DNA from 2 places in the Streptomyces sp. NPDC048419 genome. Region 2 is predicted to be linked to the other one. Evidence: riboswitches for the same ligand, from Rfam matches in the RefSeq annotation. Region 2 holds a riboswitch; the other holds the start of a gene.
The links. A riboswitch is a leader RNA that binds a small molecule or an ion and turns the genes downstream of it on or off. The one in region 2 is predicted to bind glycine.
Positions count from the first base shown of each region.

Region 1: it holds a riboswitch for glycine, as region 2 does, so the genes downstream of both, gcvT (glycine cleavage system aminomethyltransferase GcvT) here and gcvP (aminomethyl-transferring glycine dehydrogenase) in region 2, are expected to answer to the same signal.

Region 1 covers NZ_JBICXT010000007.1:34,537-42,075, forward strand. Annotated here, with positions in the region: gene ACGFYN_RS17060 (L-serine ammonia-lyase) at 1-1,360, opposite strand, end outside; gene glyA (serine hydroxymethyltransferase) at 1,417-2,697, opposite strand; gene gcvH (glycine cleavage system protein GcvH) at 2,712-3,089, opposite strand; gene gcvT (glycine cleavage system aminomethyltransferase GcvT) at 3,209-4,327, opposite strand; glycine riboswitch at 4,472-4,564, opposite strand; gene ACGFYN_RS17080 (AAA family ATPase) at 4,750-5,427, shown strand; gene ACGFYN_RS17085 (enhanced serine sensitivity protein SseB) at 5,555-6,349, shown strand; gene ACGFYN_RS17090 (enhanced serine sensitivity protein SseB C-terminal domain-containing protein) at 6,489-7,247, shown strand.
Region 2 covers NZ_JBICXT010000010.1:286,289-293,827, reverse strand. Annotated here, with positions in the region: gene ACGFYN_RS22775 (DUF881 domain-containing protein) at 1-124, shown strand, start outside; gene ACGFYN_RS22770 (FHA domain-containing protein) at 189-1,094, shown strand; gene ACGFYN_RS22765 (MerR family transcriptional regulator) at 1,138-1,872, shown strand; gene ACGFYN_RS22760 (bifunctional nuclease family protein) at 1,957-2,430, shown strand; gene ACGFYN_RS22755 (MerR family transcriptional regulator) at 2,703-3,377, shown strand; partial or broken gene ACGFYN_RS22750 (DNA polymerase IV) at 3,458-4,900, shown strand; partial or broken gene ACGFYN_RS22745 (PRC-barrel domain-containing protein) at 4,822-5,193, opposite strand; glycine riboswitch at 5,307-5,402, shown strand; gene gcvP (aminomethyl-transferring glycine dehydrogenase) at 5,579-7,539, shown strand, end outside.

The DNA of each region.
Region 1 (7,539 bases), on a different contig from region 2:
CGATGATGTTGACCGCGAGCCCTCCCCGCGCCGTCTCCTTGTACTTCACCGACATGTCGGCGCCGGTGTCCTTCATGGTCTTGATGACCTTGTCCAGGGACACTTTGTGCGAGCCGTCGCCGCGCATCGCCATCTTCGCGGCCGTGACCGCCTTGACCGCGGCCATGCCGTTGCGTTCGATGCACGGGATCTGGACGAGGCCGCCGACCGGGTCGCAGGTCAGGCCGAGGTTGTGCTCCATGCCGATCTCGGCGGCGTTCTCGACCTGTTCGGGGCTGCCGCCCAGCACCTCCGCCAGCGCGCCCGCCGCCATCGAGCAGGCCGAGCCGACCTCGCCCTGGCAGCCGACCTCGGCGCCGGAGATGGACGCGTTCTCCTTGAAGAGCATGCCGATCGCGCCCGCGGCGAGCAGGAAACGCACGACGCCGTCCTCGTCGGCGCCCGGCACGAAGTTGATGTAGTAATGCAGAACGGCGGGGATGATGCCCGCGGCGCCGTTCGTGGGTGCGGTGACGACCCGGCCGCCCGCCGCGTTCTCCTCGTTCACCGCCATCGCATAGAGCGTGATCCACTCCATCGCGTGCGCCAACGGGTCGCCCTCGGCGCGGAGTTGGCGCGCGGAGACGGCGGCACGGCGCCGTACCTTAAGACCGCCCGGCAGGATGCCCTCGCGGGAGATGCCGCTCGCGACGCATGCCTGCATGACCCGCCAGATCTCCAGCAGTCCGGTGCGGATCTCGTCCTCGGTGCGCCAGGCGCGCTCGTTCTCCAGCATCAGCGCGGAGATCGACAGGCCGGTCTCCTTGGTCAGGCGCAGCAGTTCGTCGCCTGTGCGGAACTGGTACTTCAGCACGGTGTCGTCGAGCTTGATGCGGTCCGCGCCGACCGCGTCCTCGTCGACGACGAAGCCGCCGCCGACCGAGTAGTACGTCTTGGACAGCAGCTCCGTGCCGTCCGCGTCGTACGCCCACAGCGTCATGCCGTTGGCGTGGTACGGAAGTGCCTTGCGGCGGTGCAGCTTGAGGTCGTCGTCGAAGGAGAACGGGATCTCGTGCTCACCGAGCAGCCGGATACGCCGCTCCGCCTTGATCTGCGCGATGCGGTCGTCGGCCGTCTCCACATCCACCGTGCGCGGCGAGGCGCCCTCCAGACCGAGGAGCACCGCCTTGGGGGTGCCGTGGCCGTGGCCGGTCGCGCCCAGGGAGCCGTACAGCTCGGAGCGCACCGAGGCGACCGAGCCCAGCAGCTCCTCGTTGCGTAGTCTGCGGGCGAACATGCGGGCCGCGCGCATCGGGCCCACCGTGTGGGAACTGGACGGGCCTATGCCGATCGAGAACAGATCGAACACCGAGATGGCCACGGAAAATCCTCCTGAGAGGGTGGGGGCACACGTCCTCGGGTGCCCCCACCACGGAACTACTTGTTCAGACCCGGGTAGAGCGGGTGCTTGTCGGCGAGGGCTTCGACCCTGGCCCTGAGTGCCTGGGCGTCGGCCTCGGTGAAGGGGGACGGCGCCTTCAGCGTCTCGGCGATCACGTCCGCGACCTCGGCGAAGTCCTGCGCGCCGAAGCCGCGGGTGGCCAGCGCCGGGGTACCGATCCGCAGCCCGGAGGTCACCATCGGCGGACGCGGGTCGTCGGGCACCGCGTTGCGGTTGACCGTGATCCCCACCTCGTGCAGCCGGTCCTCGGCCTGCTGCCCGTCCAGCTCGCTCTCGCGCAGGTCGACCAGGATCAGATGCACGTCGGTGCCACCGGAGAGCACGTTCACCCCGGCCGCCCGCGCGTCCGCGGCGGTCAGCCGCTCGGCCAGGATGCGCGCACCCTCCACCGTACGCCGCTGCCGCTCCGCGAACTCCTGGCTCGCCGCCACCTTGAAGGACACCGCCTTCGCGGCGATCACATGCTCCAGCGGGCCGCCCTGGAAGCCGGGGAAGACCGAGGAGTTGAGCTTCTTCGCGAAGTCCTTCCTGGCCAGGATGATGCCGCCGCGCGGCCCGCCCAGCGTCTTGTGCGTGGTGGAGGTGACCACATCGGCGTGCTCGACCGGGTTGGGGTGCAGCCCGGCCGCGACCAGACCGGCGAAGTGCGCCATGTCCACCCACAGGTAGGCGCCGACCTCGTCGGCGATCCGGCGGAACGCGGCGAAGTCCAGCTGGCGCGGGTAGGCCGACCAGCCCGCGATGATCACCTTCGGGCGGTGCTCCTTGGCCAGCCTCTCCAGCTCGGCCATGTCCACCAGCCCGCTGGCCGGGTCCACGTGGTAGGCGACCACGTGGAACTGCTTGCCGGAGAAGTTCAGCCGCATCCCGTGGGTCAGGTGCCCGCCGTGCGCGAGGTCCAGCCCGAGGATGGTGTCGCCGGGCCGGGCCAGCGCGAACAGCGCGGCCTGGTTGGCGGAGGCGCCCGAGTGCGGCTGGACGTTGGCGTACTCGGCGCCGAAGAGGTCCTTGACCCGGTCGATGGCGATCTGCTCGGCGACATCGACGTGCTCGCAGCCGCCGTAGTAGCGCCGGCCCGGGTAGCCCTCGGCGTACTTGTTGGTCAGGACCGAGCCCTGGGCCTCCATCACCGCCAGCGGCGCGAAGTTCTCGGAGGCGATCATCTCCAGGGTCGACTGCTGGCGCACCAGCTCGGCGTCGACCGCCGCGGCGATCTCCGGGTCCAGCTCATGCAGGGACGTGTTCAGGACAGACATGCGTCTACGGCTCCTCAGCCGGCGTTCTGGGCGGTGTACTCGTCGGCGGAGAGCAGGTCGGACGGCTCGTCGGTGAGCCGGACCTTGAACAGCCAGCCGCCCTCGAAGGGGGCCGAGTTCACCAGGGACGGGTCGTTGACGACGTCCTCGTTGATCTCGGTGATCTCACCGGTGACGGGGGAGTACAGGTCGCTGACCGACTTGGTCGACTCCAGCTCGCCGCAGGTCTCGCCCGCGGTCACCGCGGAGCCGACCTCGGGAAGCTGTGCGTAGACGACGTCGCCGAGCGCGTTCGCCGCGAACTCGGTGATGCCGACCGTCGAGACGCCGTCCTCGGCGGCCGACAGCCACTCGTGCTCCTTGCTGTAGCGCAGCTGCTGCGGGTTGCTCATGGCCTGAATTCTCCTGTATGCGCGGAGGTGCTGGGAAATGGGGGACTGCTGAATGCGTGTGTGAACAGGGAGATGTGCGCAGGGTCACGTCCGTGGACCCGGTCGCACCCGTCCAGTGTCTACTTCTGGCGCTTGTAGAACGGCAGTGCCACGACCTCGTACGGTTCGTGGCTGCCCCGGATGTCCACGCCGACGCCGGACGTGCCGGGCGCCGCGTGCGCCGCGTCGACGTACGCCATCGCGATCGGCCTGCCCAGCGTGGGGGAGGGGGCGCCGGAGGTGACCTCGCCGACCACCGCGCCGCCGGCGACGACCGGGTACCCGGAGCGCGGGACCCGGCGGCCCTCGGCGACCAGACCGACCAGGACGCGCGGCGGGTTCTCCTGCGCGCGGGCGGCAGCCTCCTGCAGGGCGGCACGCCCCACGAAGTCGCCCTCCTTCTCGAACTTCACCACCCGGCCGAGCCCGGCGTCGAAGGGGGTGAGGGAGGTCGACAGCTCGTGCCCGTACAGCGGCATGCCCGCCTCCAGGCGCAGGGTGTCCCGGCAGGACAGCCCGCAGGGGACCAGGCCGGCGCCCTCGCCGGCCTTGGTGAGCGCCTGCCACAGCTCGACGGCGTGCTCCGGCTTCACGAACAGCTCGAAGCCGTCCTCGCCGGTGTAGCCGGTGCGCGCGATCAGCGCGGGGACGCCGGCGACGGTGCCGGGCAGGCCCGCGTAGTACTTGAGGCCGTCGAGGTCGGCGTCGGTCAGGGACTTGAGGATCCCGGGCGACTCGGGGCCCTGCACGGCGAGCAGCGCGTAGGCGTCCCGGTCGTCGCGCACCTCGGCGTCGAAGCCCGCGGCCCGCTCGGTCAGGGCGTCCAGCACGACCTGGGCGTTGGAGGCGTTGGCCACGACCATGTACTCGGTCTCGCCGAGCCGGTAGACGATCAGGTCGTCCAGGATGCCGCCGTCGGCCCGGCAGATCATGGTGTAGCGGGCGCGGCCGAGGCCCACGGAGGCGAGGTTGCCGACCAGGGCGAAGTTGAGCAGGGCGGCGGCCTGCGGGCCGGTGACCGTGATCTCGCCCATGTGCGAGAGGTCGAAGAGGCCGGCCCGAGTGCGCACCGCGAGGTGCTCGTCGCGCTCGGAGCCGTAGCGCAGGGGCATGTCCCAGCCGGCGAAGTCGGTCATCGTCGCGCCGAGCGAGCGATGCAGCGCATCGAGCGCGGTACGGCGCGGTTCGGTACTGCTCATCGGTCCGTCTCCCAAGTCATGACAGATGGTTGTTCCTCCCCATCTGTCATCGGAACCTGAGAGGTTCGCCCTGATCGCGGCAGGCGATCGGGGTTTGCACCTTGGGTGGAGCCACTGACGCAGCGGCCCGCTTTTCAGATGTGCCTCGCCCGCGCGGTAACGGGGCCTGAGAGATTCAAGGGAGGAACTTGCTCCTTCGGCGCCCCAGCGGTCTGGGGACTCTCCCGCGCGGATTCAAGCGGCCGGTATGCAGTTGGCGCGCACATCATTGCACGCCTTCTCCACGGGGGGCAGGTCCGCATCCGCCCCTCCCCTTTGTGACCGGCTTGTGGCAGAGCGATCACGAAAACACGAGGCACCGCGCATTACCTTCTCTTTACACTCGACGGGCAGGGAATCCGCACCCGGCCCAGGGGAGGACGATCACGGTGAACAGGCCCACGGCGTACGCCACGACCTCGGCTGTCACGCTGCCGAAGCAGGCCGCGGCTCCGGCCCGCGAGGCATGCGGGGGCCGGGCTCCTGTGGTCCGCGACCTGCGCGACCGCTCGGGGCGCAGCCCGCACGCCCTGCTCTTCGGCCCGCAGGACCTCGTGGTGATCACCGGCCTGCCCGGCAGCGGCAAGTCCACGCTGATGGAGCGCGCGGTGCGGGGTGTCCGCATCGACTCCCAGGACACCCGCGACCGCTGGGCCGCCCGCCTGCCCCGCCTCCTGCCGTACGCGCTCTACCGCCCCCTGGTCCGCCTCGCGCACTACACCGGCCTGCGCCAGGCCCTGCGCGGCGGCGAGGGCGCCGTCGTGCACGACTGCGGCACGCAGGCCTGGGTGCGCGGCTGGCTGGCCCGCGCGGCCCGACGCCGCGGCGGCACCCTGCACCTGCTGCTCCTGGACGTCACTCCGGGCACCGCCCTCCGGGGCCAGCGCGAGCGCGGCCGAGGCGTCTCCCGCTACGCCTTCCTGCGGCACCGCACGGCGGCCGCCCGGCTGATCCGCTCCGCCGAGCGCGGTGACCTGCCCGAGGGCGTGGGCTCGGCGGTGCTCCTGGACCGGGACGCGGCGGACGTGCTGCGCAGGATCGGCTTCACGGGCCGACCCTGATGAGGGCCGGGCCCTCGCCCCTCCCACCCGCTAGCCTTTCCAGCCTCAGCAGTGGCTCTCGAAAGCAGCGGTTCTCGAAGGCACTGGTTCTCAACAGCAGTGGTTCTCAGCAGGCGGTCGGACACAGATGGACTTCCCAGCGGATCTTCCCGCGGACTTTCCCATGCAGGCGCACCCCCATCCGCACGGCGGATGGCCCGGCAACGAGCTGGAGGAGGTGCTGTCGGCCTCCCTCGGCATACCCTCCGCGGGCGGCCGAATCATCGAGGTGCTCGGCCGCAGCTTCCTCTGGGTGCCGCTGCCGAGCGGCGGCGGACCGCACAGCGGCCCCCTGGACCTGCCCTCACTGGAGATCGAGGGCCAGGCCTACGTCCCGGTCTTCAGCTCCGAGGAGCAGTTCCGGCACGTGGTCGGAGCCCACATGTCCTACACGATCGCCCCGGCGGTCGAGTTCGCCCGCGGCCTGCCCCCGCAGGTCGGTCTGGCGATCAACCCGGACGGCGTGGTCGGCGTACCGCTCCCGCCGGCCGCCGTCGCCGAACTGTGCCGGGTGGGCCGCACGCCGCTGGACGGCCCGGCCACCGGCGCCCGCGTCCGCCTCTACGAGCCGGACTGGCAGGACGATCCGGTCGACTTCCTGGCCGCCGCCTCCGCCGAGTTCGCGGCGACCGGCGTGGTCGTCTCGGCCCGCCGGTGCCTCGCGGCCGTGGAGACCGCGGACCCTGTGATGTTCGTCGGCGTCGAACTCTCCCACCGGGAGGGCGACCTGAGGGCGCTTCCCCTCCAGGCGCTGGAGCGGGCCGTGACCGGGGTCCCGGTCCCGTGGCCGGTCAACCTCGTGCTCCTGGACGTCACGGACGACCCGGTGGCGAACTGGATGCGCGAGCAGGTACGCCCTTTCTATACGAGGGATCACCTCTAGCCGCCGCCGGTGGCGCGCTCGCCGAAGAGACAACCGGTCCCGGGCCACCGGGCGCTTAAGCTGTCAGCAAGAACGCGGGGCATTCTTCGAAGGGGCGGTACGACACGTGAGCGCGAGCCTCAGCGGCAGCGTCGAGCAGATGCTGCGCCAGGTGACGCCAGGGCGCTACGACGCCTACGAGGCACTCCTTCGCGCACTCGCGACCCCGGGCTCCGGCCAGGTCTGGATGCTCCTGTGGCACGGCCAGGCGGGCTCCCCTGACGCCCAGTACGGAAACATGGAGGTCGAGGGCTACGGCTACGCGCCGTGCGTCACCTCCGCCCAGGAGCTCTCGGCCAGTGGCTGGAACAGGTCGTACGAGGTGGTCGACGGTCTGGACGTCGCCCGCACCCTGTACCCCGACCACTTCGGCCTCTGGCTCAACCCGCACGCCCCGGGCGGCGGGGTCGGCATCCCCTGGCTGGACCTGCGCCGCATCGCCACCGGCCTGGAGCGCCAGGCCGCGGGCCCGCTGCGCCTGACGGAACCCGCTCTGGAGATCCCGCAGTTCTACGCCCTGCTCGCGCAGAACGCCCACCGCACCCCGGCCGTCCGCTCGCTGCGCCGTGCGTGGGTGCAGCCGGCGCTCGGTGCGCCGTACCTCGCCATCGGGCTGGACGTGTACGACACGAGCCCGCCCGCCGTGGACTCGGTACGGGCGATGATGCAGCAGTCGATCGGCGCCGTCCCGGACGGGCTGCCGGTGTCGACGGTGGCGATGTCCGACGAGTACGACCCCGTGGCCCTCTGGATGCGCGCGAGCGCCCGCCCCTTCTACGATCGCGAGGCCCACGCGGCGGCTCCGGCGCAGGCTCCGGCGGGCGGCTACGGCTACCCACCGGTGCATGGCGGATACTGAGACGACTCCTGGGCCCGTGTCGGACCCCAACGTGATCTGCGCGCGTAGATAGCGCCGGAAGAACCTGAAATTTCCTTAGATGTCCGAAATGGACCGTGTCCGGCGGCCGTGATCTGCCGTCCGGATAACGGAACCCACCTGACCGCATCACGTTTACGCATCCTTTCACTGCCAAGTCTGGCAACAGATCGCCAAAGCGTTGAAGACTCCCGCTCCAGAGGGGTTCGCCCCCATGTACGACGGACTGATCACGCCGCTACAGCGGCAAGTGCGGGCCGGCTACCGCCGGTTG
Region 2 (7,539 bases):
CGGAGGCGTGGTGCAGACCCTAGAGAAGGAGCAGGCCACCGTCACCGTCGAGCGGTCGAACAAGATCATTGTGGACGCCTTGCGAGCGGCGAAGCGGCCTGACTACGCTCGGTCGTCCTCCTAGTGAACCGGCGGTGCATGGGGGGAGTCCGGCGAGGGCATGAGGTTGCGGGGGGTCGGCGCACCGAATGGGTGGTGCGTGGTGGAAACTGTCTGGTGGATACGGACGTTGTGAGGATGTCCGGGTCGGCCGGTGTATGCAGTCAGGGTTCGTCCTGCCCCACGGGCGGGTCTGTTTCGGTCAAGGGGAATCGCCCGTGAAGTTGTTTGCGAAGTTGTTCGGCAAGAGCGCGCGAGAGGACAGCGCCAACGCGACCGCTCGTCATCGCGCGCAGCCTGACGCGGAAGGCCAGCGACCGCTGTTCCGGGACCAGGTTCCCGGCCCGGGCGGCGACATTTCCGGTGGTCAGGGCGCGCCGTCTGTTGACCCTGCGCAGCCCGGCGGCATAGGTTTCGGGCAACCGTCAACCTCAAGTACGGGTGGAGGGTTTTCCCCTATGTCGGCCCTGGTGTGTACGAGGTGCGGTAACCGCAACGCGGAGAACAGCCGCTTCTGTTCCAACTGCGGCGCGCCGCTGCGGGCGGGCGCCACCCCCGAGCGGCCTTCGGAGACGACGTCCACGATCTCCATCTCCGGAATCGAGGCCTACGACGCCGAGACCACGGGTCAGACGCAGATGCCGGCTCTCTCTCCCGAGGCCCAGGCGGCCGTGGACGCCCTGCCCGTCGGCTCCGCGCTGCTGGTCGTGCGCCGTGGCCCCAACTCGGGAAGCCGCTTCCTGCTGGACGGCGACCTGACGACGGCCGGGCGTCATCCGCAGAGCGACATCTTCCTGGACGACGTGACGGTCTCCCGCCGGCACGTGGAGTTCCGGCGCAGCGCGGACGGCTCGTTCACGGTGGCCGACGTGGGCAGTCTGAACGGCACGTACGTCAACCGCGAGCGGATCGACCAGGTCGGTCTGAACAACGGTGACGAGGTGCAGATCGGAAAGTACCGGCTGGTTTTCTACGCGAGCCAGCAGGGCTACTGACGAGGCCCCCGGACGCGGTCCTGGGGCCCAACAGGGAATGGCCATGCTGCGAACACCGAGCGGCGGTGCCGGCCACGGTACCGCCGCCACGGACAGTCTGATGAGCATCGGCACGGTGCTGAACGTGCTGCGTGACGAGTTCCCCGAAGTCACCATCTCCAAGATCAGATTCCTGGAGTCCGAGGGGCTCATCGAGCCCCAGCGCACCCCCTCGGGATACCGCAAGTTCAGCGCGGAGGACGTCGAGCGCCTCGCCTACGTCCTGAGGACGCAGCGGGACCACTATCTCCCTCTCAAGGTGATCCGCGAGCATCTGGACGCGATGGGGCGCGGTGAGGCGGTGCCCCTTCCCGCCGTGGGGCGCCAGCGGGACGGCGAGCCCCTTCTGGAGGCGTCCGAAGAACCCACGGTGGCCCGGATCGGACGGGACGAGCTGATCACGGCCGCCGGGATCGGTGAACAGCAGCTCGAGGAGTGGGAGTCGTACGGGCTCGTCGCCCCGATGCCGGACGGCACGTACGACGCGGAGGCGGCTACCGTCGCCTCGCTCGTCCTGGAACTCGGCCGTTTCGGGATCGAGCCGCGGCACCTGAGAGCCATGAAGGGCGCCGCCGAGCGTGAGGCGGGGCTCGTGGACCAGGTGGTGGCGCCGCTGAAGCGCCACCGCAACCCGCAGACCAGGGCACATGCCGAGGCGCGCACGAAGGAACTGGCGGCGCTGACGGTGAAGCTGCACGCCGCGCTCGTGCAGACCGCGCTCGGTGTGCGACTGCCCTGATACGGCGTGCGAGCGCAGGCCGGATCGTCCCCCCGTTCTCTGCCCGACTACCCAAACGTCCCGGGCACGTCCTAGGGTTACTGTGTGAACGAGCTCGATGTCGTAGGTGTCCGGGTCGAAATGCCCTCCAACCAGCCGATCGTGCTCCTGCGTGAAGTGGGAGGCGATCGCTACCTCCCCATCTGGATCGGTCCGGGGGAGGCGACTGCGATCGCCTTCGCCCAGCAGGGCATGGCCCCCGCACGACCGCTGACCCACGACCTGTTCAAGGACGTGCTGGAGGCCGTCGGTCAGGAGCTCACCGAGGTGCGTATCACGGACCTGCGGGAAGGCGTGTTCTACGCGGAGCTGGTGTTCGCCAGCGGAGTCGAGGTCAGTGCCCGTCCGTCCGACGCCATAGCGCTGGCCCTGCGGACCGGCACGCCGATCTACGGCAGCGACGGCGTGCTCGACGACGCGGGCATCGCGATTCCGGACGAGCAGGAGGACGAGGTGGAGAAGTTCCGCGAGTTCCTCGACCAGATCTCGCCGGAGGACTTCGGGACCAGCAGCCAGTGAGACGTGCGCGGCCCGGCGGACCCATGGTCGGCGACGGGGCCGGACGGTGGCCGGAGACGGCCCAAATGCCGACATCTGCCAGTCAAGTGCCGGTGGCGGGAGGGAGCGTCCTACGGCTCTCCCCGAAGGCATTCGGCTAGCCTTTCCCCGCGGTTGGGTGCGGGAAACCACTCGCAGGGTGATTATCACTCGGCGTGCCGAGTGTGGCGGTCGTTGACGCACCCCTGGTGGCTGCCTACCGTCGAGGGGGCAGGTCAAGGACGGAGGTCGGCGTGAGAAGTAGCGGCGACGGTACGGCTGGGGGAGCCCCTGGACGCAGTCCGGGGGAGAGCGGTCCGTACCCTCCCCCTGGCTCTCGGCTCCGCTCGGGCGGGGGGTATCCCCAGCACGGTGGCGCGGCCGATCACGCTCCGCAGCGACCGGCGGCCGTGCCGAGCGGCACGGAGGCGGCGTCCGAGGAGATCGGCTACCGCGGGCCGACGGCCTGCGCGGCCGCCGGCATCACCTACCGGCAACTGGACTACTGGGCCCGCACCGGGCTCGTCGAGCCGAGCGTGCGGCCCGCCTACGGGTCGGGGACACAGCGCCTGTACAGCTTCCGGGACGTCGTCGTCCTGAAGATCGTCAAACGGTTCCTGGACACGGGCGTGTCCCTGCAGAACATCCGTACCGCGGTGCAGCATCTGCGTGAGCGCGGATTCCGGGACCTGGAGCGGATGACGCTGATGAGCGACGGTGCCACGGTCTACGAGTGCACCTCTCCCGACGAGGTGCACGCGCTGCTCCAGGGCGGCCAGGGCATCTTCGGGATCGCCGTCGGCGTGGTGTGGCGGGACGTCGAGAGCGCGCTCTCGCAGCTGCACGGCGAGCGGGTCGACACCGGCGAGACCCTGGTCGGGCACAATCCGGCGGACGAGCTGGCGCGGCGGCGCAACCGGGCCGTCTGACCGCGTTTCCCCGTGGCGTCGCAGGGCGCCCGGGCGGTCGTAGGGCGGCATTGTCAGTGGCGTAGGGCAGCATCGGACATGTGAGAAACGCGGCCACGATCCTGCATCTCGACATGGATGCCTTCTACGCCTCGGTGGAGCAGGCATCCAAGCCGAGTCTGCGTGGAAAAGCCGTGATCGTGGGCGGGCTGGGGCCGCGCGGGGTGGTCGCGACGGCCTCGTACGAGGCGCGGGTCTTCGGGGTGCGGTCCGCGATGCCCATGGCGCAGGCCCGGCGGCTCGCGCCGAACGCCGCCTATCTGGTGCCACGCTTCGGTGTCTACAAGGCGATCAGCGAGCAGGTGATGGCGTTGCTGCACTCGCTGTCGCCGTTGGTGGAGCCGCTCAGTCTGGACGAGGCCTTCGTGGATCTGGAGGCCGGGGAGGCGGCCTGGGACGACGCCTCGGCGCGGCTGGTGGGGGAGAAGCTGCGCGGGGACATACGGACCGGGACGGGGCTCACCGGATCCGTGGGGCTGGCCGCGTCGAAGATGGTCGCGAAGATCGCCTCCGAGGAGGCCAAGCCGGACGGTCTGGTGCTGATCGAGCCGGGGACCGAGCGGGCGCTGCTCGGCCCTATGTCGGTGCGGACGCTGCCGGGCGTGGGGCCGGCGACGGGGGACCATCTGAGACGGGCCGGGATCAGCACCGTCGACGAGATCGCCGAAGCCGGCGAGGACGAGCTCGTACGGCTGCTGGGCAAGGCCCATGGGCACGCGCTGTACGCCATGGCGCTGGCGCACGACGACCGGCCGGTGGTCGCCGAGCGGGAGACCAAGTCGGTGTCGGTCGAGGACACCTACGACGTGGACATCCACGACCGGCTCCGGGTCGGGCTCGAGGTGCAGCGGCTGGCCGACCGGTGTGTGCGGCGGTTGCGCGAGGCCGGGCTCTCGGGGCGGACGATCGTGCTCAAGGTGCGGCGCTACGACTTCTCGACGCTGACCCGCTCCGAGACGCTGCGGGGTCCCACGGACGATCCGGGGGTGGTGCGGGAGGCGGCGGCGCGGCTGCTGGACACGGTGGACACCACGGGCGGGGTACGGCTGCTCGGGGTCGGGGTCAGCGGGCTCGCGGACTACACGCAGGAGGATCTGTTCGCGCAGGCGGCGGGGGAGGGGGCGGCCGCGCCGGTGGAGGAGGCGGCGGACGAACCTGTGCGGGTGGAGCCGACGCCCGCCGAGCGGCGCTGGCCCTCGGGGCGCGATGTGCGGCACGGCGAGTTCGGGCACGGGTGGGTGCAGGGCAGCGGCCTGGGGCGGGTCACGGTGCGGTTCGAGACGCCTGATTCGGAGCCGGGACGGGTGCGGACGTTCCGGACCGACGACCCCGACCTCGAGCCGGCGGAACCGCTGCCGTTGGTGGCGCAGGGACCGGGCACCACCTTTGCCGAGGTGTCCTAGGCGTCGGTGTCCCCCGTGCCCGCGAGCTTGCCGAAGGAGCGGTCCGGGGCGGAGGGAGGTGTTGCGCTGTCGAGACCGTAGTGGTGGTAGAGCTGGAGCTCCTGTTCGGGGGAGAGGTGACGGCCGACACCGAAGTCCGGGGCGTCCTTGATCAGGGTCCGGTCGAAGGGGACCTGCAGGGTGCCTTCGACCAGTTCGCTGGGTGCCAGGGGGACGAAGGCGTCCCGGGAGAAAAGGCCGGTGCGTATGGCCGCCCACTCCGGCACGCCGGTCGCGTCGTCGAGGTAGACCTCGTCGATGGTGCCGAGCTTGGTGCCATTGCGGTCGAACGCCTTGCGGCCGATCAGGTTGCGCGGATCGATCTCGGTCTGCACGGTCCCTCCACTTGGTCGCAACTCATCCCTAAGCACTACAAAAGAGCACAACGGGCGAGGTGGCCACTCGGAGGATCGGTCTGTGTGCACGCTGGTAGGCTGACAGCGGCTGCTGACCCCGTGCGGGAGAGTCCTCCAGACATCATCGGAGGCGCCGAAGGAGCAAATCCTCCCCGGAATCTCTCAGGCACACGTACCGCGCGGACGAGGTCACTCTGGAAAGCAGGGCGGGTGTCGACGGCTTCCGCTCTCACCGACGGTGAAAACCGGGCGCTCTCGGGCGACCTGGTGAAACTCTCAGGTTGAGATGACAGAGGGGGAGGCCGTCCGGGTACCCGTGCAGTGGTGCCCCTCGAAGGTCGTGTCGACCAGGAGGCCTCCGCAAATGACCCCGCATCGCATTCCGCTCACCGAGCTGGAGAAGGGCATTCCCTTCGAACAGCGTCACATCGGCCCCGATCACGAGGCCCGGGCCAAGATGCTCGCGCAGGTCGGCTACGGCTCGCTGGACGAGCTCACGGCCGCCGCGGTCCCGGATGTGATCAAGAACGCCGACGCCCTGGAGCTGCCGGGCGCGCGCACCGAGGCCGAGGTGCTGGCCGAGCTGCGCTCGCTCGCCGACCGCAACCAGGTGCTCGACTCCATGATCGGGCTCGGGTACTACGGCACGTTCACGCCGCCGGTGATCCTGCGCAACGTCATGGAGAACCCGGCCTGGTACACGGCCTACACGCCGTACCAGCCGGAGATCTCGCAGGGTCGGCTCGAGGCGCTGCTGAACTTCCAGACCATGGTCGCCGACCTCACCGGCCTGCCCACCTCCGGTGCCTCGCTGCTCGACGAGGGCACGGCCGCCGCCGAGGCCGTGGCGCTGTCCCGGCGCATGGGCAAGAACAAGAAGGGCCTGTTCCTGGTCGACGCGGACGTGCTGCCGCAGACCATCGCCGTGATCGAGACCCGTGCCGAACCGGCCGGTGTGGAGATCGTGGTCGCCGACCTCGCCGACGGCATCCCGGCCGAGGTCGCCGGGCGGGAGATCAACGGCGTGCTGGTGCAGTACCCGGGCGCCTCCGGTGTCGTACGCGACATCAAGCCGCTGATCGACCAGGCGCACGAGCTGGGCGCGCTCGTCACCGTCGCCGCCGACCTGCTCGCGCTGACGCTGCTGAAGTCCCCGGGTGAGCTCGGTGCGGACATCGCCGTCGGCACGACGCAGCGCTTCGGTGTGCCGATGGGCTTCGGCGGGCCGCACGCCGGCTACATGGCGGTGCGTGAGAAGTTCGCGCGCAGCCTGCCCGGGCGGCTCGTGGGCGTGTCCGTGGACGCCGACGGCCACAAGGCCTACCGGCTCGCGCTGCAGACCCGTGAGCAGCACATCCGGCGCGAGAAGGCCACCAGCAACATCTGCACCGCGCAGGTGCTGCTCGCCGTCATGGCCGGAATGTACGCCGTCTACCACGGGCCTGAGGGTCTGCGGGCCATCGCGCAGCGCACCCACCGCTACGCCACGATCCTCGCCGAAGGGCTGCGGGCCGGCGGTGTCGAGATCGTGCACGGCTCCTACTTCGACACGCTCACGGTGCGGGTGCCGGGCCGTGCCGCCGAGGTCGTGGGCGCCGCGCGGGAGAACGGCGTGAACCTGCGCCTCGTCGACGCCGACCAGGTGTCGATCGCCTGCGACGAGACCACCAAGCGCGCTCAAGTGGCCGCCGTGTGGGCCGCGTTCGGGATCGAGGCCGACATCGAGGCGCTGGACGCGGCCGCCGAGGAGGCGGTCCCGCAGGGCCTGCTGCGCAGCGACGCCGTCCTGACCCACCCCGTCTTCCACCAGAACCGCTCCGAGACCGCGATGCTGCGCTACCTGCGCCGGCTGGCGGACCGCGACTACGCGCTCGACCGCGGCATGATCCCGCTGGGCTCCTGCACCATGAAGCTCAACGCGACCACGGAGATGGAGCCGGTCACCTGGCCCGAGTTCGGGCAGCTGCACCCCTTCGCGCCCGCCGAGCAGGCCGGCGGCTACCTCACGCTCATCCGCGAGCTGGAGGAACGTCTCGCCGAGGTCACCGGGTACGACAAGGTGTCGCTGCAGCCCAACGCCGGGTCGCAGGGTGAGCTGGCGGGTCTCCTCGCGGTGCGCGGCTACCACCGGGCCAACGGTGACGAGCAGCGGACCGTGTGCCTCATCCCCTCCTCGGCGCACGGCACCAATGCCGCCAGCGCCGTCATGGCCGGCATGAAGGTCGTCGTCGTGAAGACCGCCGAGGACGGCGAGATTGACGTCGAGGACCTGCGGGCGAAGATCGAGCAGCACCGCGACGAGCTGTCCGTGCTGATGATCACGTA